3 regions of the Halopseudomonas pelagia genome follow, and region 3 is predicted to be linked to each of the others. Evidence: predicted binding sites of a transcription regulator. Region 3 holds the regulator's gene; each other region holds the start of a gene.

Region 1 (7,687 bases), 520 kb from region 3:
ATAACCTTGGAATTCATCTCGTAGGCGCGCTGGGTGGTGATCATATTGACCAGCTCTTCCACCACGCTGACGTTGGAATTCTCCAGCGTGTTCTGCAGCACCGTACCCAGGCCGTTCTGACCCGGATTGCCGGCCTGCGGCGCGCCGCTGGCGGCGGTTTCCAGGAACAGGTTGTTACCGATCGACTGCAACCCGGCCGGATTTATGAAATCGGCGGTCTGAACGATACCCAACTGCTGCGGTGCAGGATCGCCGAATACCGCGACGCTGACGGTCCCGTCCTCGCCCACGGTGAAGGTCTGGGTGTCTTCCGGCAGCACAATGCCAGGCTCCAACGGGAAGCCGCTGGAGGTCACGATCTGACCATCAGAATCCAGATGAAAGCTACCGTCACGGGTATAGCCGATATTGCCGTCGGGCATCAGAATCTGGAAAAAGCCGCGTCCGTTTACCGCCAGATCCAGTGGCTGTTCGGTCGTTTGCAGCGAACCCTGGGTAAAGATCTTCTGCGTGCCGGCCACGCGCACACCGGTACCTAATTGCAAGCCTGAAGGCAGCTGGGTGTCCTGGGTGCTCTGGGCACCCGGCTGGCGTTTGATCTGATACAACAGATCCTCAAACTCTGGCCGATCGCGCTTGAAACCTGTGGTCGCCACGTTGGCCAGGTTGTTGGAAATGGTCGTGAGCATGGTGTCCTGGGCGGACAACCCGGTCTTGCTGACCCAAAGTGCTGCGTGCATGGTGTATCTCCTTGCGTGTCAGTTCACTGACGCGCCTGATCAGGACTAACTAGCGTTAGCTCATCTGCAAAAGTCGGTTGGTCGTGCTGCTGTTCTCTTCGGCGGTGCGCATCATCTTGATGTGCAGCTCGAATTGCCGGGCCAGTGACAACATCGCGGTCATTTCCTCGACCGCATTGACGTTGCTGCTTTCCAGAAAGCCAGTGGCGACGCGTACCGCGCCGTCGGCGGGTTGTTCAAGAGCGCCTTCGACGCGCATCAGGCCGTCCTCGCCCTTACGCAATGCTGCGGGATCCGGATTGACCAGCTTGATCCGGTCCACATCCGCCAGCACATTCGGCGCTTCGCCCAGGGCGCGGATGGTGATGGTGCCGTCCTGACCAATTTCGACCTTGTCTGCCGGCGGCAAAGCGATGGGGCCGGCGTTGCCGAGCACCGGCAAGCCACTGGAAGTGCGAAGCAAACCGAAGGCGTCAATATTCAGACTACCTGCACGGGTATAAGCCTCAGTGCCGTCCGGCGCCTGAACCGCAATCCAGCCATCCCCTTCAACCGCCAGATCCATATCCCGGCCAGTCTCCTGCAAGGTACCCGAAGACATGTCTGTACCCGGCCGTTCAGTCATGGCGTAGGCGCGGGTGGGCAGGCTTTCACCGTATACCGGCATCGACCGGGCTTGTTCAAAGTCGCGCCGGAAGCCTGTGGTGCTGACGTTGGCCAGATTATTGGCGTGAGCGCGTTGCGCCAGCATGTTCTGGCTGGCTCCGCTCATGGAAATGAATAAGGATTTGTCCACGCTCTACTCCCGTTCTGCCAAGCATTTGCCGCTTTTGGCGTTGTCAAAGGGAATAATGCACACTTCATGCCATGTACGTATGAACAGAATTAAGCGTTCTATATCAACGGGTTGAAATTTTTCCAAGAAAAAAGCGGCAAGACCGGCAAGCTTTCGCCTGCTGTCTTGCCGCCTTTATCTGCTCCGACAGACTTCGGTGACGATTACCGCAGATTGATAATGGTCTGGGTTACCGCATCTTCGGTCTGAATGGTCTTGGCGTTAGCCTGATAGTTACGCTGAGCAATAATCAGGTTAATCAGTTGCTCAGACAGATCCACATTGGACTGCTCCAACGCGCCCGATTGGATGGCGCCCAAAGTACCTGATTGCGGCGCGCCTACAACCGGCTCACCGGAGGCGGAAGATTGCGCCCAAGCCGTGTCACCAAGCGGAGTCAGACCCTGCTGGTTAGCAAAATTGGCGAGTACTACTTGACCCTGAGTCCGAGTCTGGCCATTGGTATAACGCGCAACCAGAAGACCTTCTTCGTCGATAGACAGCCCTGCCAATTCACCTGTGGTAAAGCCGTCCTGCGAGACTGCGGTGACTGCGAAGCTTGATGCAAACTGCGTGGTACCGGTGAGATTGATATCAAACTCGACGCCTGTATCTGCGCCAGTCGGCTGGCCGGTACTATCCACCGGATTCCAACCTTGGATAGCCTTACCAGGCGTACCAAGAGGCTGCGGAGTTTCCAATCGACCATTTTCATCAAAACTCAATTCAACAGGCTGTGGATCAAAAAGGGTTTTGTCAGGGCTTGGCAGGTTGTTAGTCGCCACATCACGACCGTCAATCAGAGTATACATGTCCCAATTATTACCACCGGTCTTTACAAAATATTTGGTCAGCGTATGCGGATTACCCAAGCTATCAAACACATTGACAGACGTGGAGCTGTTGTAGGTTGACGAGTCAGTAGGATCGAAGGTCGCCCGTCCGGCCGCTAGACGACCTGCGGTGTCTGCAATTATAGCGATTTCTGCGTCGGGGAGTGGAACCGGTAACGCCGAATTGGCCAAAATGGTTTCATCATACGCATCTTGGTACACCGGGTCGCCGCTGGAAGCATTATCGTAACTCTGCGCCCACTGAGCTGGACGTACATTGGAAGAGTTCAGATTGATGGTCGAATCAATTTCAGACGTCGCTCGCGGATCAGCCGAGCGAGTATCTACTCGCAAATCGGTCTGCACTCCTTGGTTTATCTGCCCAGAAGCGGCATTCACGCCAAACCCCTGCAACCGAGCTCCGCTGTTATTAGTGAGGAAACCTTCACGATCAGTACCGAAGTATCCAGCTCTGGTATAGCTCAGCGCACCCTCGTCGCTGGTAACAAAGAAGCCATTACCGTTGATAGCCAAATCAAGACTGTTTTCGGTATAGTTGATGTTGCCTTGAGTAAACTGCTGCGCCACATTATTCAGTAGCACACCGCTACCAACGGCATTACGGCCAGTGCCAAGAATCGATGCCGCATACACATCGCCAAACTCGGCCCGCGAACCTTTGAAACCAACCGTGCCTGCGTTGGCAATATTGTTACCAGTGATATTCAGATCGGATGACGCCGCCCGGATACCACTCAAACCTGTATTAAAAGACATGGTAATGCTCCTTGCCGATTCGGTTGGACGGCTGTTACTGACTGATTGAATACACGTCGGATAAATTAATGCTGCCAAGGCCGGCAACGTTCAGGGTCATCTGCCCACCAGCGCCATTGCCAAGAGAAACGCTGTCAACATTGGCCGGCAACAACGTCGCCAGTTGCTTGTTCTCACCATCGATACTGGCCTGAGCTTCAAACTTGTAACGCCCGGGCGGCATGATATTGCCGCTAGCGTCAGTACCGTCCCAGATAAAGTCGTGCATACCCGTATCCTGAGCGCCGAGATTGATGCGCGTCACCAGGCTGCCCTCATCATCGAGTACGTTGACGTAGACATTCGTGCTGGGCTCGGGCAAAGCCAACTGGCCCTTGACGCCCTCGGCGGTATCAACCATTGCCTTGTCGGTGGGCACGATGACCTTGCGCCCTACCAATGAGGAGGCTTGCAGGGCTTGAGACGACTGATAGCCGCTGAGCAGAGATTCCATTGAGGTATTGAGCGTTTCAATACCCTCCACCGTGCTGAATTGCGCCAGTTGGGCAATGAACTCGCCGTTTTCCTGGGGCGCCAGCGGATCCTGGTTATTGAGCTGCGTGACCAGCAGCGTAAGGAACTGGTCCTTGCCCATCTCGTCACCCTGGACCTCACGACTGTCGTCCCGGCCGTACTGATCCAGCACGCTGGCGCCGGTACCGATTGAATTGGCAATACTCATGGTCGGATAGCTCCTGTTACTGACCCAGGGTGAGAACGCGCTGCAACATGGTCTTGGCTGCATTCATGATTTCGACGTTAGTCTGGTAGGCACGTGATGCGGACATCATGTTGGCCATTTCCTCAACTACGTTGACGTTCGGGTAATACACATAACCTTCTTCATTGGCCATCGGGTGATCTGGCTCGTAACGCGCTTGAAGCTCGGCATCGGACTGCACAATGCCGCGCACTTCCACGCCCTGCCCCGCCTGATCATCGCCGGCAAACAGTGACTGACCCATGCCTTGGCTCATGCCCGACTGAGCATTGAACACCGTGGAAAATACCGGCTGCCGCGCGCGGTAGGTTTCACCATCGCTGCTGGACACTGTCTCGGCGTTGGCGATGTTGCTGGCTACCGTATTGAGTCGCACAGACTGGGCGCTCATGCCGGATCCGGCAATATTGAATACGTCACTTAGAGACATGGTTTACTCTCCACGCAGGGCGGTCATCAGCCCTGAAAACTTGCTGTTGAGAAAGGTAAAGCTGGCCTGCAGCCGAATCGCGTTATCCGCATATTGCGCCTGCTCTGCCTGGCTATCGACGGTATTGCCATCGACCGCTGGTTGTAGCGGCGTGCGAAAACGCAAGCCGGCAGCCTGATCGATCAGACTTTCGGCATTCATGTGCTGGGAGTGGGTCTGAGTCGCATTGAAAGAGCGACCCTCGCCGCTCTGCTCAGCCTGTAACACGGCGGCAAAATCCAGATCGCGGGCTTTGAAATTGGGCGTATCGGCGTTGGCAATATTGTTTGCCAGTACCGCTGCTCGCTGGCCGCGAAACAGCAGTGACTGCTCATGTATTCCCAAAGCTTTATCGAAATTGATACTCATACCGGCATTCCTCAGGATGGCAACAAATAGCCACACAGTGTTCTTGCCAATAGACATAGCAAGTGCCGTGCCAATATAAAATCATGTTTAATTTCAGATAGTTGGGAATTTGAGACCGGCAGCGCGGCAAAGAATGACCGCCCAACGGCAAATGCTCGAGGCTAGGCAGAGGAGGCCGTCGCCAACTCCGCCCAGGCAGGTCAAACCTGCCTGGCACGATAAGAGGAAGGGATTAATCTAAACTGGAGACTTATTTGGCTTGGTAAACGATGCCGGGACTACACTGGACCATCTGATAGAGTTCAGGCAGGCCATTGAGCGCCTCGGAGGCGCCAAGCATCAAATAACCACCCGGTTTCAAGGTCGCATGGATACGTTTGAGAATATCTTTCTTCAGGTCAGCGGAAAAATAGATCAACACGTTGCGGCAGAAGACGATATCGAACTTGCCTAGCATCGCGTAGCTATCAAGTAGATTCAACGCTCGGAATTCCACCCGATTGCGGATCGGCTGCTTGACCGTCCAGCGACCCGGGATCCACTGATCGAAATAACGCGCCAGCCGGTCAGCCGATAGACCGCGCGCAACCGACAGGCTGTCATACTCAGCCGACTTGGCAGCGGTAAGAATAGCCCCCGACAGATCGGTAGCCACGATCTGCGCCCCACCGCGTAACTGACCCAGGTTGGCCCGATCAAACTCGTCGATACTCATGCTCAACGAATAAGGCTCCTGCCCCGAGGAGCAGGCTGCCGACCACATACGCAGCCGTTGTCCGGGGTTCTCCTTGATAAACTCTGGAATCAGCCGATTTTTAAGCACATCAAATGGGTAGACATCGCGAAACCACAGCGTTTCATTAGTGGTCATTGCGTCAACCACCGCTTCGCGCAACCCGGCTCTGGGTTGGGTCTGAATACGCGTAACAAGCTCACCCAGGCTTTTTATCTGGTGCTGCTCCAACAACCGATTAAGGCGGCTGGCGACCAGATACTGCTTGTTGTCTCCGAGCACAATGCCACAGGCTTTTTCCAGAAATTCGCGGAAAACCTGGAAATCCTTGTTCGCTGATGTCACACAGCCCGTCCCATTCTCAGTTGAATTACAGCATATTGAATTGCAGCATCAGTCATCAGTTTATCCGCGCAACGCATGCAGTCGATCAATCACCCGCTGGGCCAGTTCATCAGGCTTGAACTTGGCCAGGAAGTCATCAGCGCCGACTTTCTTTACCATCGCCTGGTTGAATACGCCGGACAACGAGGTGTGCAGCAATATGTGCAGACCCACCAGCCGCGGATCATTTCTTACCTCGGCCGTCAGCGTATAGCCATCCATTTCCGGCATCTCGATATCCGACACCATCATCAGCAGCTCGTCCGTCACCTTGTCGCCTTGGTCGGCCATCTCGCGAAGATAATTCAGCGCTTGCTGGCCATCATTCATGGTGATCACCTCAACGCCGACTTCCTGCAGGCAGCGTGCTACCTGCTTGCGTGCGACCGAAGAATCATCAACGATCAACACCCTGCGCGCGGTTGCCTCGGAGTGAGTCTGTTCATCAATCACGCCGGCGGTGATGGTTTCCACCGTAGGCACGACCTCGGCGAGGATTTTCTCCACGTCGATGATCTCGACCATCTGTTCATCAACGCGGGTTACCGCGGTCAGATAATGGTCCCGGCCCGTGCCGCGTGGCGGTGGATGAATATCGGACCAGTTCATATTGACGATCCGCTCCACCGAGCGCACCAGGAAACCCTGCACGCGGTAGTTGTATTCGGTAATAATGACAAACGCCGTGCTCAGATCATCCAGACCCGGGCCGCCGGTCGCCTTGTTCAGATCAATGATCGGCAAGGTGCCGCCACGAATATGGGCAACGCCCCGCACTACCGGGTTAAGCCTTGGCAGCAACGTCAGTTTCGGGCACTGAAGCACTTCTTTCACCTTGAACACATTGATGCCGTAAAGCTGATTTCCGGCAAGCCGGAACAGCAAAAGCTCAAGGCGGTTCTGGCCCACCAGCTGAGTACGCTGGTTGACCGAATCCATCACGCCTGCCATGGGCAACTCCTTATCGATAGCGGGTTATGCGGCACGTATCTTGCTGCATGGTTACCGTAACTCACGTAACGGCGTTTTATTGACATACGCCAACCCTTTGTCATCAAGGTTCATTGTATGCGTTTTCTAACAGGGTGCGCGGCATTGCCGATATTTTTTTGCGCTGGCCTTTCAGCTAATCCGCTGATAGACCAGCTTATCGGCGCGACCACGACTTTTCTTGAGCAGGAAGTTGAAGCCCACTTGGATCGCAGTGCGCGGGAAGCGCGTTATGACGTTCAAGTTAACCGTCTCGACCCGCGCCTGCGCCTGCCGCTGTGCCCAGAGAATGCCCTGTCTGCCAGCCTGGAGAGTCCGGCCGAGCCGGTAGGTCGGGTTACCGTGCGCCTGAGTTGCGAGAGTGAGGTACGTTGGCGGCTATTCGTACCTGCCCAGGTCAGCCTGTTTCAAGACGTTCTCGTAGTCACCCGTCCACTTGGCCGCCACAGCCTGATCAAACCAACGGATCTGGCAATGCTTGAGCGTGATGTCGGCTTGCTCGGCAACGCTTATTTGACCGACCCTCAGCAGGTAGCTGGTATGCGTCTGCGTCGTCAGATAAATGCCGATACGGTTCTATCGCCGCAGATGCTGGAGCAGGATGAAGTCATCAAACGGGGTGACAAGGTGGTTATCAGCGCGGCCAATACCCAGGTTTCTGTACGCATGTCGGGCGAAGCAATGGAAAGCGGTAATACCGGCAGCCAAATCAACGTACGGAACATCCGCTCAGGCCGCGTGGTCCAAGCCAGAGTGATGGGGCCGGGTCAGGTTGAGGTAGCGATGTAATGCGACGA
Region 2 (7,687 bases), 1.1 Mb from region 3:
CCGGTCGAGCCAGCCTTCCCACATCAGAATATGCAGAATGCCGTGAAACAACGCCACGTCGGTACCGGGCTGCACTGCCAGATGCATATCGGCGATATCGCAGGTATCGGTGCGCCGCGGGTCAACAACGATGATGCGCATATCCGGCTTGTCCGCCTTGGCCTGCTCCAGGCGGCGGAAAAGCACCGGATGCGCATAAGCCATATTGCTGCCGACAATCAGCAGGCAATCGCTTTGTTCAATGTCCTCGTAGGAGCAGGGCGGTGCATCGGCACCCAGGCTGCGCTTGTAACCGACCACCGCGCTGGACATGCACAGCCTTGAGTTACTGTCGATATTGTTAGTGGCCACTAACGCTCGGGCCAATTTGTTGAAGGCGTAGTAGTCCTCGGTCAGCAACTGCCCAGAGATATAGAACGCGACGCTGTCGGGGCCGTGCTCGGCAATGGTCTGGCCAAACACCTGAGCGGCATGGCCCATGGCGGTATCCCAATCGCTACGGCTGCGCGCCAAGCCTTTGCCCAGCCGTAATTCGGGGTACAGCGCTCGCGCTGTGAGGTCACCGGTCAAATGCAGGGTCGCGCCCTTGCTGCACAGCCGACCGTAGTTGGCCGGGTGCGCCGGGTCGCCCTTGACGCCGATAATGCGCTCATTATCGTGCTCGATCAGCACACCGCAGCCGACGCCGCAGTAGCAGCAAGTGGAGGCGGTTATTGTGGTCATAGCATTACGCTCGATTCTGATATTTCGAGTTTGGCTTCATTGGCGGCGGGCTGGGCTGGACACGCCGTGAACCCCCTCCGGGCCAGCCCACCAATCACAGATTGGTGGGTGTTCGGCTTCGCACGAAGCTGAGCTTCGTCAACGCTCGCCTCACCCCTGGGGGCTCGGCGATGCCGTCCGTCCGCCAAGGACGGCGGAAGTGTCGAAAATGCAGGAGCATTTTTCGACCAGGCATCGACGGTCCAGCCCATCCCGCCCCCAACGACGCTATGGTCCTGCGTGCAGCCTGCGATAAAAGCAATCACGCTGGCTCCCGAGCCTTGTCCAACACCAACTGCACCCGCCCATTCTCCACCCGGGTCGGATAGCGATGCGTGCATCCCACATCGGGGGCCACGGCCTCGCCGTTCTCCAGTTGAATGGTCCAGTTGTGCAGCGGGCAGGTGACCTGCTTGCCAAAAACGATGCCCTGAGACAGCGGCCCATTCTTGTGTGGGCAACGATCGTCCACGGCAAATACATCGTCATCGCTGGTGCGAAATACCGCGATATCACATTTGGCGCCGGTCACTACGCGTGAGCCAAGTGGGGGAATGTCTTCCAGCGCGCAGATATCCAGCCAGTTCATAGGGCCACCTCGGCAATTTCCTTGACCGCAATGCGGCGGAATTCGTTTTTAAGCTCTTCCTTCTCGATGCGTTCTTTCCAGGGATCCTGTTCAAACGAGAGGGAAAACAGCAGGCGCTCATGCAAAGCCTTGCGACGCTCGGCATCTTCCAGCACACCCTTCTTGATGTGCTCCAGACCGACGCGGTGCATGTAGTGCACGGTGCGTTCCAGATAGAAGGCTTCTTCACGGTAGAGCTGCAGGAAGGCCAGGCTGTATTCCATCACCTCGGCTTCGGTCTTGACCTTGACGAAGAACTCGCCAGCTTCGGTCTTTATGCCACCGTTGCCGCCGATATACAGCTCCCAGCCGGAGTCCACGCCGATAATGCCAATATCCTTGATGCCGGATTCTGCACAGTTGCGCGGGCAACCGGACACCGCCAGCTTGACCTTGTGTGGCGACCACATGTTGAACAGCGCATGCTCCAGGTCGATGCCCATCTGCGTCGAATTCTGCGTACCAAAGCGGCAGAATTCGCTGCCTACGCAGGTTTTTACCGTGCGGATGGATTTGCCGTAGGCGTGGCCCGAGGGCATATCCAGATCCTTCCAGACCGCGGGCAGATCCTCTTTCTTAATGCCGAGCAGATCGATCCGCTGGCCACCGGTGACCTTGACCATGGGCACCTGATACTTGTCGGCTACATCGGCGATCCGGCGCAGCTCCGCCGCATTGGTAATGCCGCCCCACATGCGTGGAATAACCGAGTAGGTACCGTCTTTCTGGATATTGGCGTGGGCGCGCTCGTTGATAAAGCGCGACTGCGGATCGTCCTTGGCCTCGCCTGGCCAGGTGGAGATCAGGTAATAGTTCAGCGCCGGGCGGCAGGTGGCGCAGCCGTTCGGCGTGCGCCATTCCATAAAGCGCATGGCATCGGGAATACTGATCAGGTGGTGCTCGCGAATCGCCTTGCGGACCTGGCCGTGATTCAGATCGGTACAGCCGCACACGGCTTTCTCGCTCTTGGGCTTTACATCAGCGGCGCCGCCCACGGTGTTAATCACGATCTGCTCGACCAGGCCGGTGCAGGAGCCACAGGAACTGGCAGCCTTGGTGTGCTTTTTCACGTCATCGACGCTGAACAGGCCGTGCTCCTGGATCGCCTTGACGATGGTGCCCTTGCATACGCCGTTGCAGCCGCAGACTTCCATGTCATCGGGCATGTTGGTGGTCTTGCTCTGACCCTGGTGGCCGGTATCACCAATGGCGTTTTCGCCAAACATCAGGTGGTCCCGGATCTCGTGAATGTTGTGGCTTTCCTTGACCATGCGGAAGTACCAGCCGCCGTCGGCGGTGTCCCCGTACAGGCAGGCGCCGACCAGGATGTTGTTTCTGATCACCAGCTTCTTGTACACGCCACCGATGGGGTCGGACAGCGTAATCACTTCGCTGTCGTCATCGCCCATGAACTCGCCAGCGGAGAACAGGTCGATGCCGGTAACCTTGAGTTTGGTCGAGGTGACCGAGCCTTCGTAGCGACCATAACCGAGCATGGCCAGGTGATTGGCGCAGACCTTGGCTTGTTCAAACAGTGGCGCAACCAGACCGTAGGCGATGCCCCGGTGGCTGGCACATTCGCCGATGGCGTAGATCTTCGGATCGTAGGTTTGCAGCGTATCGCTGACCAGAATGCCTCGATTGCAGGCCAGGCCAGCGCTTTCTGCCAGATCGGTATTCGGGCGGATGCCGGCGGCCATGACCACCAGGTCGGCGGGAATTTCGCTGCCATCCTTGAAGCGCACGGCTTTGACCCGGCCCTTGCCATCATCCAGCAACGCGCTGGTGAACTGTGGCAGCAGGAACTTCAGTCCGCGCTCTTCCAGCGAACCCTGGAGCAAATTTCCCGCGGTGCGATCCAACTGGCGTTCCAGCAGCCATTCACCGATATGCACGACGGTGACTTCCATACCGCGCATCTTCAGCCCGTTGGCCGCTTCCAGGCCGAGCAGACCGCCGCCGATGACCACGGCGTGCTTGTGGGTCTTGGCGGTGTTCATCATCGTTTCGGTATCGGCGATATCCCGATAGCCGATCACGCCTTCCAGATCCTTGCCGGGAATCGGCAGAATGAAAGGATTGGAGCCGGTCGCCATCAACAGCCGGTCATATTCCGCCTCGGTACCGTCGTCGGCATACACACGACAGGCCTTGCGATCGATTTTGACCACCTTGCGGCCAGTATGCAGGGTGATGTTGTTATCTGAGTACCACTTCAGGTCATTGAGGATAATGTCCTCGAACGCCTGCTCGCCGGCCAGAACCGGCGAGAGCAGAATGCGGTTGTAGTTGGGGTGCGGCTCGGCACCGAACACGGTTATGTCGTACATGTCAGGTGCGAGCTTGAGCAGTTCTTCCAGGGTACGTACCCCGGCCATGCCGTTGCCTACCATCACCAGTTTGAGCTTTTGCATCTGTTGCTCCGTGTTGTTGAGCGCAAAACAAAAAAGGCGTCCCACCGCTCTCGCGGTAGGACGCCTTTGTCCGGTTCCTGATCAGTCAGGTAGTGCCCTGTCGCCGTTGACAGTTGCACGTTATGTAAGGGTGTTGCACTTGCGTGGCTTGCTTGTATGAATATCTCTTGATTACAACAATGCACAGTGCGTGCCAGCTTCCAAGTAACTGATATTCCTCGGGTTGCAGGGCGCTGAGTGAGATTTTACTGCACCCATATGAGGCGGTCGGCACCACCCTGGTGCGCTTATGCGATACTCAGTGCAGCAACATCACCAGCAGCAGCAGATTCAAACCCAACGCACCCAGTGCAATGCCGCGCCATATCGCCAGCGGCGCGCGCTCCAGTAACGGCCGATGTGCCGGCGCCAGAGCTGAGCGATCACCCCGTTCTAAAGCCAATAACCATTCCTCGGCGGTTTCGTAGCGCTTGCCGGGATCGGTCTCCAACGCCTTGAGTAGGCAGCGGTCAATCCAGGTAGGCAGATCCGGCCGATAACGACTCGGTGGAGTCGGTTGGCCAAAGCGCGGATGCTGAAACGCTTCGATTTCGCCATAGGGGTAATGGCCGGTCAGCAGGTAATAGAGGCTGACGCCTGCGCTGTACAGATCCTGCTGCGCTGAGGGCTCGGCCCCGGCAAAAGCTTCCGGGGCGATATAGCTGGGCGTGCCGGGTAAACCGCCTTGCCAGTCTGACAAGCCGGGGCAGAATGCCAGACCGAAATCGAGCAGGCGCAGCACGCCGTCATCGCCGATATGCAGGTTGCTGGGGGTTATATCCCTGTGCAGTATATTGCGCCGATGCAATAGTCCGACAGCACGTGTCAAAGCGGGTGCAAGGCTCTGGAATTGCGCCAGGCTGAGCAGACCGGTGCTGCGCTTCTGTTGCTGCAGGGTCATGCCGGCATATTCGCGCATTACGTAGTACAGGTGCCGACGACTGCAATGCGCATGCAGTTCGGGTACATGCGTACCCGCCACCCGGCGCAGAAACCATTCCTCCAGCACCAACTGACGCTGCGCCTCAGGGTCATCCTTGAGCGCAGCGGGCAGGGTTTTCAATAGCCAGTTCTGCTGGGTGGCGTCCTTGACGCGATACAGCAAGGATTGGCGCGATTCGGCCAAGCGCTCTGTGACAAGCCAGCCTTCAAAACTCTGACCGTTCTTCAGAGGCGGAGGAACGGCACGTTCGTCCGCTGGCAGCAGCGCATCATTCAGGCTGGCTTTCGGCAGGTGATCAATGCATACCAGCAATGCGCTGGCGTTGTCCGGGCTGCCGGCCAGATGTGCTTGGCTGACCAGCTCATTGCAGCAGTTTGCCGGTTCATCCTCCCGGGTCAGGTACTGGTGCAGTAGCTGATCATCCAACTGCGCCCAGACGCCATCGCTGACCAGCAGAAAACGATCGCCGCTATGCAGCTCGCCCTCCAGGTAGTCCATCACCAGATGTTCATCCAGGCCCATGGCGCGCTTGAGTACGTGCTGCATGCCGGGCTGCTCCCACACATGCTCCTGGGTCAGTTTGCGCAGCTGGCCATCGCGCAACAGGTAGACCCGGCAGTCGCCGATATGTGCCAGCGTATAGCGCTGCCCGCGCAGCACCAGCAGGCTCAGGGTGGTGAGTAGCGGCTGCCCGCCGCCATTGCAGCGCAGCCAGCGATTGTGTGCGGTCAACAGCCGCTCCAGAGCCTGAGTCACGGTCCAGGTTTCGGGCGTCGAGTAGTAATCCAGCGCCAACGCTTGCAAGGTTGCCCGGGCAGCCAGACCACCATCGGCACAGTGGCTGACACCATCAGCGAGCGCTAGCAGATGGCCCTTGCTTGCGGCCAGGTGCGGGGCAGGCGTAACGATGCGTATCGCATCCTGGTTCTCTTCCCGCGGGCCCCTGGCGCTCGCTTCGGCGATGCGCAGTTCCAGACTCATGATCAGATTCGCGCCGAGGTCATGGCTGACGAACCCCAGGTGGTGCGCCAGCGACGTTTGACGCCAATCAAGCCAAACAGGGCCAGCAGGCCGAGGCCAGAAAACAACCAGAGTCCCAGTTGGTAGTCGCCGGTCTGCTGCTTGATGGTACCCAGCCCGGCGGCCAGTACGAACCCGCCTACGCCGCCGGCCATGCCGATCAACCCGGTCATTACCCCGATTTCACGATGAAAGCGCTGGGGTACCAATTGGAAGACCGCACCGTTGCCAGCGCCCAATCCCAGCATGGCTGTGACGAACAGCGCCAGTGCAGCAAAGGAGCTGGAGAGGTTAAAGCCAACCAGCGCGATACACAGCGATGCTACGGCATACATGCACAGCAGCGAGCGAATGCCACCGACCCGGTCGGCAAAGGCGCCACCCAACGGCCGCATCAGGCTGCCGGCCAATACGCAGGCGGCGGTGTAGTAGCCCGCGGTCACCGGGTTTAGCCCGTACTGGTCGCTGAAGTAGCCGGGCAGGGCACTGGCCAGACCAATAAAGCCACCAAAGGTTATGCTGTAGAAAAACATGAACCACCAGCTGTCTTTATCGTTCAGCGCCAGCAGATAGTCCTTGCCGGCCTTGGGCTTGGGGCGCTGGGGTGAGTTCTTCGCCACCAATATAAAGATGATCAGAGTGGCGACCAGCGGAATCAGTGCCAGGCCAAATACATTCTGCCAGCCGAACAGATAGGCCAGTCCGGGTGCAAACAGCGCGGCAAGCACGGTGCCTGAATTACCCGCGCCGGCAATGCCCATGGCCTTGCCCTGATGCTCTGCTGGGTACCATTGCGAGGCCAGTGGCAGCGCGACCGCAAAGGCGGCGCCGGCAAAACCCAGCCCCAGGCCCAGCAGCAACGCCTTGTTGTAGCTGTCGACGCCCAGCAGCCAGGCAGTAGCCAATGCGGTAATCACTACCACTTGACCAATGATGCCCGCGGTTTTGGGAGACAACCGGTCAGCCAGAAAGCCCATCAACAGTCGCAGGACAGCGCCCGCGAGAATCGGCGTGGCGACCATCATGCCTCTTTGCTGTGCGCTGAGGCTCAAATCGGTAGCGATCTGCACCGCAAGGGGGCCAAGCAGATACCAGACCATAAAGCTAAGATCGAAGTAGAGAAAGGCGGCAAACAGAGTCGGTGTATGACCGGCTTTCCAGAAACTTTTGTTCATGTGAAATCCCTCAGGAGTGGGCGGTATCAGTGCTGCAGATAGTTTTGCCTGCGCCATTGAGGCAAAAAAAAACGCCACTTCCCGGCAGACCAGTAAAGGTCTGATGGGAAATGACGTCGTTGTCTGATGGCAACCGCCGTTGGCTGCCTGAGTTAATCCAAGCAGGATACGTGCCAGACGAAGGTTTAGCAGCGAGGGTTCAGTCTTTAAGCAGCTCGTGCATGGAGATAATCTGTTCGGCGACCTGGATGATCTTCTGCTGCTTGCTCATGGCCTGGCGGCGCATCAATGTATGCGCTTCGGCTTCATCGCAATTACGCATTTTCATCAGCAGGCCTTTGGCTTTTTCAATGCGCTTGCGTTCGTTCAGTTGCTGTTCGCGCTCAAGTAGTTCGGAGCGCAGCTTCTGGTCGCTTTCAAACCGCGCCATGGCCACATCTAGAATTGCCCGCATGCGCGCGCTTTGAATACCTTCAACGATATAGGCGCTGACGCCGGACTGAATTGCCTGGCGCATCACCCCAGGGTCACGGTCGTCGGTGAACATCACGATCGGCCGAGGTTGGTCACGGGTCACCAGGCAGACCTGTTCCATCACGTCGCGGCCGGGTGAGTCGCTATCGATCAATACCACATCCGGCTTGCAGCTCTGCACCCGGGCGGGCAGGTCGATAGACAAGCCTGATTCTTCCAGCACCTCAAAGCC
Region 3 (7,687 bases):
TGGCTGATCGCTATTCTGGCCAATGAATGCTGAAGAAAGTCAGCGGCAATATCGACCCCTACCAAGCGCGAGGGCTGCACCTTGTCCAGCCATTTTCTGGATTTGGAGCAATCGCCACAGCCCAGATCGATCCATTGCGCGCCGCTGGGTAAGGCGGCGGCTATCTCGGCACCGCAGTGACTGAGAATCGCGGCTTCAGTGCGGGTAGGGTAGTACTCGTCGAGCTCGCAAATATGGGTAAAGAGCTCGCAGCCGATATCATCGTAGAAATACTTGGAGTCGATGCGTGCGGCGGGTTGCAGGAGGCGTTGGCGGAGGAGTTGATGCTCCCTGGTGTGATCTTCCACCAGGGTATTTTCCAGACGTGGCACGGCGAGGGCTGGGGTCACGGTCAGATCCTGTGCATTGTGGGCTCAGAATCTGAAAGCTAGCAGTAGGTCCGTGCTTTTGCCAACCGATCGGACGACAGGTCGTACCGTTCGGCTAGCAGGCAGCAGCCCAGAGGGTCATTACATATCCGCTTCCACGGTCTCGCGGATCAGCTTGAACAACTTGCGTGCAGCGGCTGGCGGCTTGTTTTCGGCGGCTTCCTTGCTGGCCTGGCGCACCAGTTGCCGCAGCGTCTGGCGCTCGGTTTGCGGGTAGGCGCTCATAAAGGCTTGCTGCTCTTCTGCACTGCCGGTCAGCAACCGATCGCGCCAGCGCTCCATTTGATGAAAATGCTGAGCGTGCGCCTGAGTACTGCTGTCCAGCCGGTCGATATAAGCGCGAATGGCGTCTACGTCCTGATCCTTCATCAGCTTGCCGACAAAACTCAGATGGCGCTTGAGCGCGCCGCGGGCGGTGTGCCGGTGTGCTTCTTCAAGGGCAACGCGCAGTTCTTCGGTCAGCTCGAGTTTCTGTAGCTGGGCCGGCTTGAGTTCGACCAGGCGGCGGCCCAGATCGCGCATCTCTTGCAGCTCGCGCTTGACCTGAGTTTTGCTGATGCCTTCCTCGTACTGTTCGTCGTCGTAAAACTCTGTCATGGTCACCTCGTTGCGGCCCGGCTGCGGGTACGTTTCAATGCGCCATGATACCCGTTCACAGCAGCGCTGTCCGAGGTACAATGCCTGCCTTAGAGGAGATTACATGAGCCAGATTCAACCAGCCCAACTCGAAGACCCCGAAATCCTGCGCGCCGAATTGGAGCAACGGGTTGCCTTTATTCTGGACGAATCGCGTCGCCAGGGCGCGACCGCCTGTGAGGTGGGTGTCAGTCAGAATACTGGCCTGTCAGTGGGCGTGCGTCAGGGAGAGGTTGAAACCGTCGAGTTCAATCGCGACCAGGGCTTTGCGATCACACTATACGCAGGGCAACGTAAAGGCTCGGCGAGCACCTCCGACACCTCGGACGAAGCCATTCGCTCGGCTATCGAAGCTGCGCTGGGCATCGCCCAGCATGCCTCCGAAGACAGTTTCGCAGGGCTCGCCGATCCCCAGTTGATGGCCACTGAATTGCCGGATCTGGATCTCTATCATCCCTGGGCGTTGAGTGCCGAGCAGGCTATCGAGCGGGCTCTGGTGTGTGAGAACGCCGCGCTGGAGATGGACCCGCGGTTGACCAGCGACAGTGCCAATATCAGCACCCAGCAAGGCTGCCGGGTTTATGGCAACAGCAATGGTTTTATCGGCAGTTCGCTGGGCACTCGGCATAGTGCTTCGGCGGTGATGATCGTGGCATCGGATCAGGGTATGCAGCGCGACTATTGGTATGGTGTTGACCGTTTGGCGGCCAATCTGCCGAGTGCCGAGGCTCTGGGTCGCAAGGCGGCGCAGCGCACGCTGGCACGGTTAGGTACGCGCACAGTCAAAACCGCCAAAGTCCCGGTCTTGTTCGCCGCAGATCAGGCTTCGGGGCTGCTGGGACATTTGATTGGTGCGATTGCTGGCGGCGCAGTCTACCGGCAATCGACTTTTTTGCTGGATGCCATGGGTCAGCCGATATTTCCTGACTGGGTAACCATCGACGAGCGGCCCTATATGCCCCGTGCTCTCGGCAGCTCCGCGTTTGATGGTGACGGTCTGGCGACTCGCGAACAGGCGTTCGTTGATCAGGGCGTGTTGCGTAGCTGGGTCCTGGGCACCTACTCCGGGCGCAAGCTCAATTTGCCGAGTACCGCAAATGCGGGGGGCGTGCACAACCTGCACGTGACCAGCAACGCCGGCGATTTACCGGCGCTGCTCAAGGAAATGGGCACCGGGCTGTTGGTGACCGAATTGATGGGGCAGGGCATCAACGGGGTGACCGGTGACTATTCACGCGGTGCTGGGGGCTTCTGGGTGGAGAATGGCGAAATCCAGTTCCCGGTGCAGGAAGTGACTATCGCCGGCAATCTGAAAGACATGTTCGCCAATTTGCGCTGTGTCGGCTCGGATATTGAGCGTCGCGGTAATAATCTGACCGGCAGCTGGCTGGTAGACGGCATGACGGTGGGAGGGGAGTGAGACGCAGCGGCAAGCTTCAAGTTGCACGCTGCAAGCGGCAAGCGGCAAGTAAAGCCAGGGGTTTGAGAGTTCTGGGTTTGGTTTTTGGTCCGCTTGGATTCCCGCCTGCGCGGGAATGACGGGGGGGCGGCGGGAATGACGGGGGATCAGCGGAATGACGGGGGATCGGCGGGAATGACTGGGCGGGTTGTGGGATAGCTGGGTGCCGGTTACCATTTTGCAGCTTGCAGCTTGCGCTACTCCCCCTCGCCGAAATAATCCTCGATCAAGGCCAATAGTTCCTCCATGGCTTGATCCGCTTCTTCGCCTTCGCAGCTGATACAGACTTCCGAGCCTTTACTTGCGGCCAGCATCATCACTTGCATGATGCTTTTGCCGTCGACCAATTCTTCTTCGTTTCCGCCGATTTTCACCTGACAGCCATAGCGGTTGGCCACGCCGACGAATTTTGCGGCGGCGCGGGCATGCAGGCCGAGTTTGTTGATGATTTGTACGCGGGTCGTTGGCATCGTCAGGGCAGGTCGCGGTGGCGGATCAGCAGGTTCGGGATGCTTGTGGACAGTTCCTTGACCAATCGTTCGGTCAGGTAAACCGAGCGGTGATGACCGCCAGTGCAACCGATGGAAATGGTCATGTAGCTGCGTTCGCCCGCCGCGTAGCGGGGCAGCCATTTACTCAGGAACTGGTGAATATCGTCATACATTTCCTGCACTTCGGGCTGGGCTTGCAGGTAATCGCAAATTTGCGGGTCACGGCCAGAATAGGGCCTCAACTCGGCTTTCCAGTAGGGATTGGGCAGGCAGCGCACGTCAAATACCAGGTCGGAGTCGACTGGAACGCCGCGCTTGAAGCCAAAAGACTGGATCATCACTGAGGTGCCGTGGGACTGGCTGCCCAGCAAACGCTGCTTCAGCAAGTCCCGCAGCTGATACAGGTTGAGATGGCTGGTATCGATCTTCAGGCCGGCCAGATCAATGATCGGCTCAAGTAAACGTAATTCTGCGGCCAGTGCCTCTCCCAGCGAATGCGTACCATTGGTCAGCGGGTGTTTGCGTCGGGTTTCCGAGAAACGCTTGATCAGTACTTCATCAGTAGCGGCTAGAAACAGAATGTCGCATTGAACGCCGGCTTCACGCACCTGCTGCAGCAGCTCGGGAAAACGCTCCAGATCACTGGGCAGATTCCGTGCGTCGATACTGATGGCGACTTTGGGCAGATTCAAACCGGTATTATTAACCTGCTTGGCCAGCTCCGGCAGCAAGCCAGCAGGCAGGTTGTCTATGCAGTAATAGCCGTTGTCTTCCAGCAGATGCAGAGCTGTACTCTTGCCGGATCCAGAGCGTCCGCTGACGACAACCAGACGCATGGGTCAGCTCCCGTCGTCTTCGCTGGTCATGATGCGGTACAGACTCTCGGCGTCCGGTGCGTTGCGCAGGGCTTCGCGCAAGCTAGACTGATCCAGCTTGCCGGCAAGCATCTTGAGAATCTGCAAATGCTGCTCGGTAGCCTCAAGCGGCACCAGCAACACAAAAATCAGGTCGACGGGCTCGCCATCAAGGGCGTCATAGTCGATTTTGGATTCGAGTTGCAATAACGCGCCAACAGCCTTGTGACAGCCCTCCAGGCGGCAGTGCGGAATGGCGATACCATTGCCGAAGCCGGTGGAGCCCAGTTTTTCACGGGCGATGAGGCTTTCATAAATGCTGTCGGGATCAAGATGGCTATGCTGGGCGACCAGTTTGCCAATCAGCTCCAGAACGCGCTTTTTTGAAACCCCCTGCACACCGGCAAAGGTGCGCTCGGGGGTGAGTATGTGATCAATTTGCATAATGATGCGGAGAGTCTGCCTTAACGGTCGTTGACGCCTTGCTGGCGATTCAGGTTCTTTTCCTTGTACTTGATCAGTTGACGATCAAGCTTGTCCGTCAGTAAATCTATGGCTGCATACATATCCGTATGCTCGGCATTGGCGACTACTTCGCCCCCGGCCACGTGGAGTGTAGCTTCGGCCTTCTGGCGCAGCTTTTCAACTTCCAGGGTGACTTGTACGTTGGTTATCTTGTCGAAGTGTCGCTCGAGACGTGACATTTTCTCGTTGACGTAATCGCGCAATGCATCGGTGATGTCCAGTTGATGACCGCTAAGGTTCAGTTGCATACGACTTCTCCTGATTGGCTTGGAGTAACAGGGAACCGTGCTTGGCTCCCTATGGTGCCACCTGCTATCACTAAAATCGTTATTGCATGCTGGCTAGACCAGCCGTTTGCGTTCGCTCGAAGGGGCGATGTTGAGCGACTCGCGGTATTTGGCGATGGTTCTGCGGGCCACATCGATGCCCTGTTCTTCCAGTAAACCAGCGATCTTGCTATCGCTCAATGGTTTCTTCGGGTTTTCTGCTGCCACCAGCTTTTTGATCAGCGCGCGGATGGCGGTGGAGGAGAATTCACCGCCTTCTGCGGTGCCGACATGGCTGGAGAAAAAGTATTTTAGCTCGAAGATGCCGCGTGGGGTATGCATGTATTTCTGCGTCGTTACGCGCGAAATGGTCGACTCGTGCATGCCCACCGCCTCGGCGATATCGTGCAGCACCAGGGGTTTCATCGCTTCTTCGCCATGCTCCAGGAAGCCGCGCTGATGCTCGACGATCTGCGTGGCGACTTTCATCAGTGTTTCGTTGCGGCTTTGCAAGCTCTTGATGAACCAGCGTGCTTCCTGCAAATGATTACGCAGGTAAGTGTTGTCCTGGCTGGCATCCGCGCGGCGGACCATGGAGGCGTAATGATTGTTCACCCGCACCTTGGGTACTGACTCCTGGTTCAGCTCGACAATCCAGCGCTTGTTGTCACGGTGCACGATCACATCGGGAATCACATATTCGGGCTCGCCCGAGGCGATTTCCGAGCCAGGGCGCGGATTGAGCGTCTGTATCAGGCTGATCGCGCGGCTCAGTTGCTCTTCCTTCAGCCGGGTCCGGCGCATCAGTTGAGTAAAATCGCGGCTGCCGAGCAGTTCCAGGTGATCCTTGACGATCTTCTGCGCCTGTTCGAGCAGGGGGGTGTCCTTGGGAAGCTGGCGCAGTTGCAGATAGAGGCATTCACTGAGGTTGCGCGCGCCGACACCCAGAGGTTCGAACTGCTGAATGCGGTGCAGAACCATCTCTACTTCATCCAGCTCGACTTCCAGCTCGGGATCGAGCGAGGCAAGAATCTCCTCCAGGGACTCTTCCAGATAGCCGTCGGCGTTGATCGCATCGATCAACGACAGCGCTATCAACTGATCGGTTTCCGACAGCGGAATCAGGTTGAGCTGCCATTCCAGATGGCTTTGCAATGTCTCGCCAGAGCCGGTGCGGGCGGTAAAGTCCCACTCGTCGTCATCCTGGCTGGGTAGCGAGCTGGCTGAGGTCTGGTATACGTCATCCCATTGCGTGTCCACCGGCAGCTCACTGGGGATCTGCTCGTTCCAGTTGCCTTCTTCTTCGGCCTGACTGTGTTGCTCAATCGCGTCCATCGCCACCGGTTCCGGGATGGTGACCGCCGGCGCGTCATCCTTGTCCAAGCCATTTTCCTGGCTCGGAGAGAAATCATCATCGCCTTCATCAGCCATCTCCAGCATGGGATTGGCTTCCAACGCCTCCTGGACCTCTTGCTGGAGGTCCAGACTGGATAGCTGCAACAGTCGGATGGCTTGCTGCAGCTGCGGCGTCATCGTCAGCTGCTGCCCCATCTTGAGGGCGAGCGATGGTTTCATGTTTGAGCGTATTACCTTGTGCGCAATGTTAAATCGATAGCGTTAATCGACAGAATTTTAGCATGCATGGTCGGTTGAATATCTACAGGCGGAAGGCGTGCCCCAGATACACGTCTTTCACCGTCTGGTTGGCCAGGACGGTTTCAGCGTCGCCTTCGGCAATGATATGCCCGTCGTTGACGATATAGGCTTTGTCGCAGATATCCAGTGTTTCTCGCACATTATGATCGGTGATGAGTACACCGATGCCCTTGCTTTTCAGGTGCTGGATAATCTGTTTGATATCGTTGACCGATATCGGATCAACGCCGGCGAAAGGTTCATCCAGCAGAATGAACTTGGGTTCGGTGGCCAGAGCGCGAGCGATCTCCGCGCGGCGGCGTTCGCCACCGGACAGGCTCATACCCAGACTGTTGGCCAGGTGATGGATGTGGAATTCACGCAATAGCGACTCCAGCGCGTCCGCGCGGCCTTGCTTGTTCAGGTCTTTGCGGGTTTCCAGGATCGCCATGATGTTATCGGCGACGCTGAGCTTGCGAAAAATGGAGGCTTCCTGAGGCAGGTAGCCGATACCCTGGCGTGCCCGACCGTGCATGGGCAGCTTGGTCACATCCACGCCGTTGACCAGAATATTGCCTTCGTCAGCTTTGACCAAGCCGACAATCATGTAGAAGCACGTGGTTTTGCCTGCCCCGTTGGGCCCGAGCAGACCGACCACTTCGCCGCTGTTGATGGAGACCGATACATCCCGTACGACTTTGCGGGATTTATAGGCTTTGGCCAGGTGACGCGCTTCCAGTGTGGTCATGGGTTGGCCGGTTCAGTGCGTTTGCGTGGCTGGATGAGGATTTCGATCCGGTCCTGCTCGCCACCAGTGCCGCCGTCGCTGTTGGCGCGGCCGGCGTCCACCACCTCGCGGGTGATGTCATAGCTGATGTATTCACCCTGAAAGGTATTGCCGTCCTGCTCCAGAAAGGCCTCGTCGATCAGCACTACGCGGTCGGCATCGGCCAGATATTCAATAGTCTGGCCGCGGGAATCCACTGGCGAGCCGCCTTCGGGCGTCTGCTTGTAAGTCGCAGGTGTGCCCTGGCTGACAATCTTGCTCACCGCGCCCTCGGCGTCGGTGTTCAGCGTCACCCGGTTGCCGGTCAGGCGCATGCTGCCTTGGGTGATGATGACATTACCGGTGTAAATGGCGGTGTTGCTGCGGTCATCCAGCGTCGCGCTGTTGGCCTGAATGCGGATGGGTTGGTCACGGTCGGCGGCAAACACTGCCGCGGACATTCCCAGCCCCAGTACCAGGGCCGCGAGGCCCAGGGATTTAACGCACCTCATGTTGACCCCTTACGGTGGACAGCAGCTCTAGGCGGCCGTCGTTAAGATAAACCTGCATGCCGACAGCGTTGGTCACGTTGCCGGCGTTTTCGATTCTAACGCTTTGTGCGGTTTC

The links. The regulator sigma-54, encoded in region 3, starts transcription at its own class of promoters, with help from an activator protein. The targets are predictions, from matches to a motif close to ANTGGCATNNANNTTGCTNT.
Region 1: flgB (flagellar basal body rod protein FlgB) is a predicted target of sigma-54. The motif match lies at 4,839-4,858, and genes of this name have one in related genera.
Region 2: nirB (nitrite reductase large subunit NirB) is a predicted target of sigma-54. The motif match lies at 3,983-4,002, and genes of this name have one in related genera.

Annotation. Positions count from the first base shown of each region.
Region 1 covers NZ_CP033116.1:1,711,333-1,719,019, reverse strand. Annotated here, with positions in the region: gene flgG (flagellar basal-body rod protein FlgG) at 1-740, opposite strand, end outside; gene flgF (flagellar basal-body rod protein FlgF) at 796-1,536, opposite strand; gene EAO82_RS08170 (flagellar hook protein FlgE) at 1,740-3,185, opposite strand; gene flgD (flagellar hook assembly protein FlgD) at 3,220-3,906, opposite strand; gene flgC (flagellar basal body rod protein FlgC) at 3,923-4,375, opposite strand; gene flgB (flagellar basal body rod protein FlgB) at 4,379-4,783, opposite strand; gene EAO82_RS08150 (CheR family methyltransferase) at 5,034-5,861, opposite strand; gene EAO82_RS08145 (chemotaxis protein CheV) at 5,922-6,851, opposite strand; gene flgA (flagellar basal body P-ring formation chaperone FlgA) at 6,969-7,679, shown strand.
Region 2 covers NZ_CP033116.1:2,292,665-2,300,351, forward strand. Annotated here, with positions in the region: gene EAO82_RS10815 (nitrate reductase) at 1-723, opposite strand, end outside; gene nirD (nitrite reductase small subunit NirD) at 1,025-1,351, opposite strand; gene nirB (nitrite reductase large subunit NirB) at 1,348-3,804, opposite strand; gene EAO82_RS10830 (bifunctional protein-serine/threonine kinase/phosphatase) at 4,103-5,767, opposite strand; gene EAO82_RS10835 (nitrate/nitrite transporter) at 5,770-6,981, opposite strand; gene EAO82_RS10840 (ANTAR domain-containing response regulator) at 7,181-7,687, opposite strand, start outside.
Region 3 covers NZ_CP033116.1:1,189,916-1,197,602, forward strand. Annotated here, with positions in the region: gene egtD (L-histidine N(alpha)-methyltransferase) at 1-389, opposite strand, end outside; gene yjgA (ribosome biogenesis factor YjgA) at 510-1,025, opposite strand; gene pmbA (metalloprotease PmbA) at 1,129-2,484, shown strand; gene EAO82_RS05625 (HPr family phosphocarrier protein) at 2,721-2,993, opposite strand; gene rapZ (RNase adapter RapZ) at 2,996-3,850, opposite strand; gene ptsN (PTS IIA-like nitrogen regulatory protein PtsN) at 3,854-4,315, opposite strand; gene hpf (ribosome hibernation-promoting factor, HPF/YfiA family) at 4,333-4,641, opposite strand; gene EAO82_RS05645 (RNA polymerase factor sigma-54) at 4,735-6,234, opposite strand; gene lptB (LPS export ABC transporter ATP-binding protein) at 6,317-7,042, opposite strand; gene lptA (lipopolysaccharide transport periplasmic protein LptA) at 7,039-7,572, opposite strand; gene lptC (LPS export ABC transporter periplasmic protein LptC) at 7,559-7,687, opposite strand, start outside.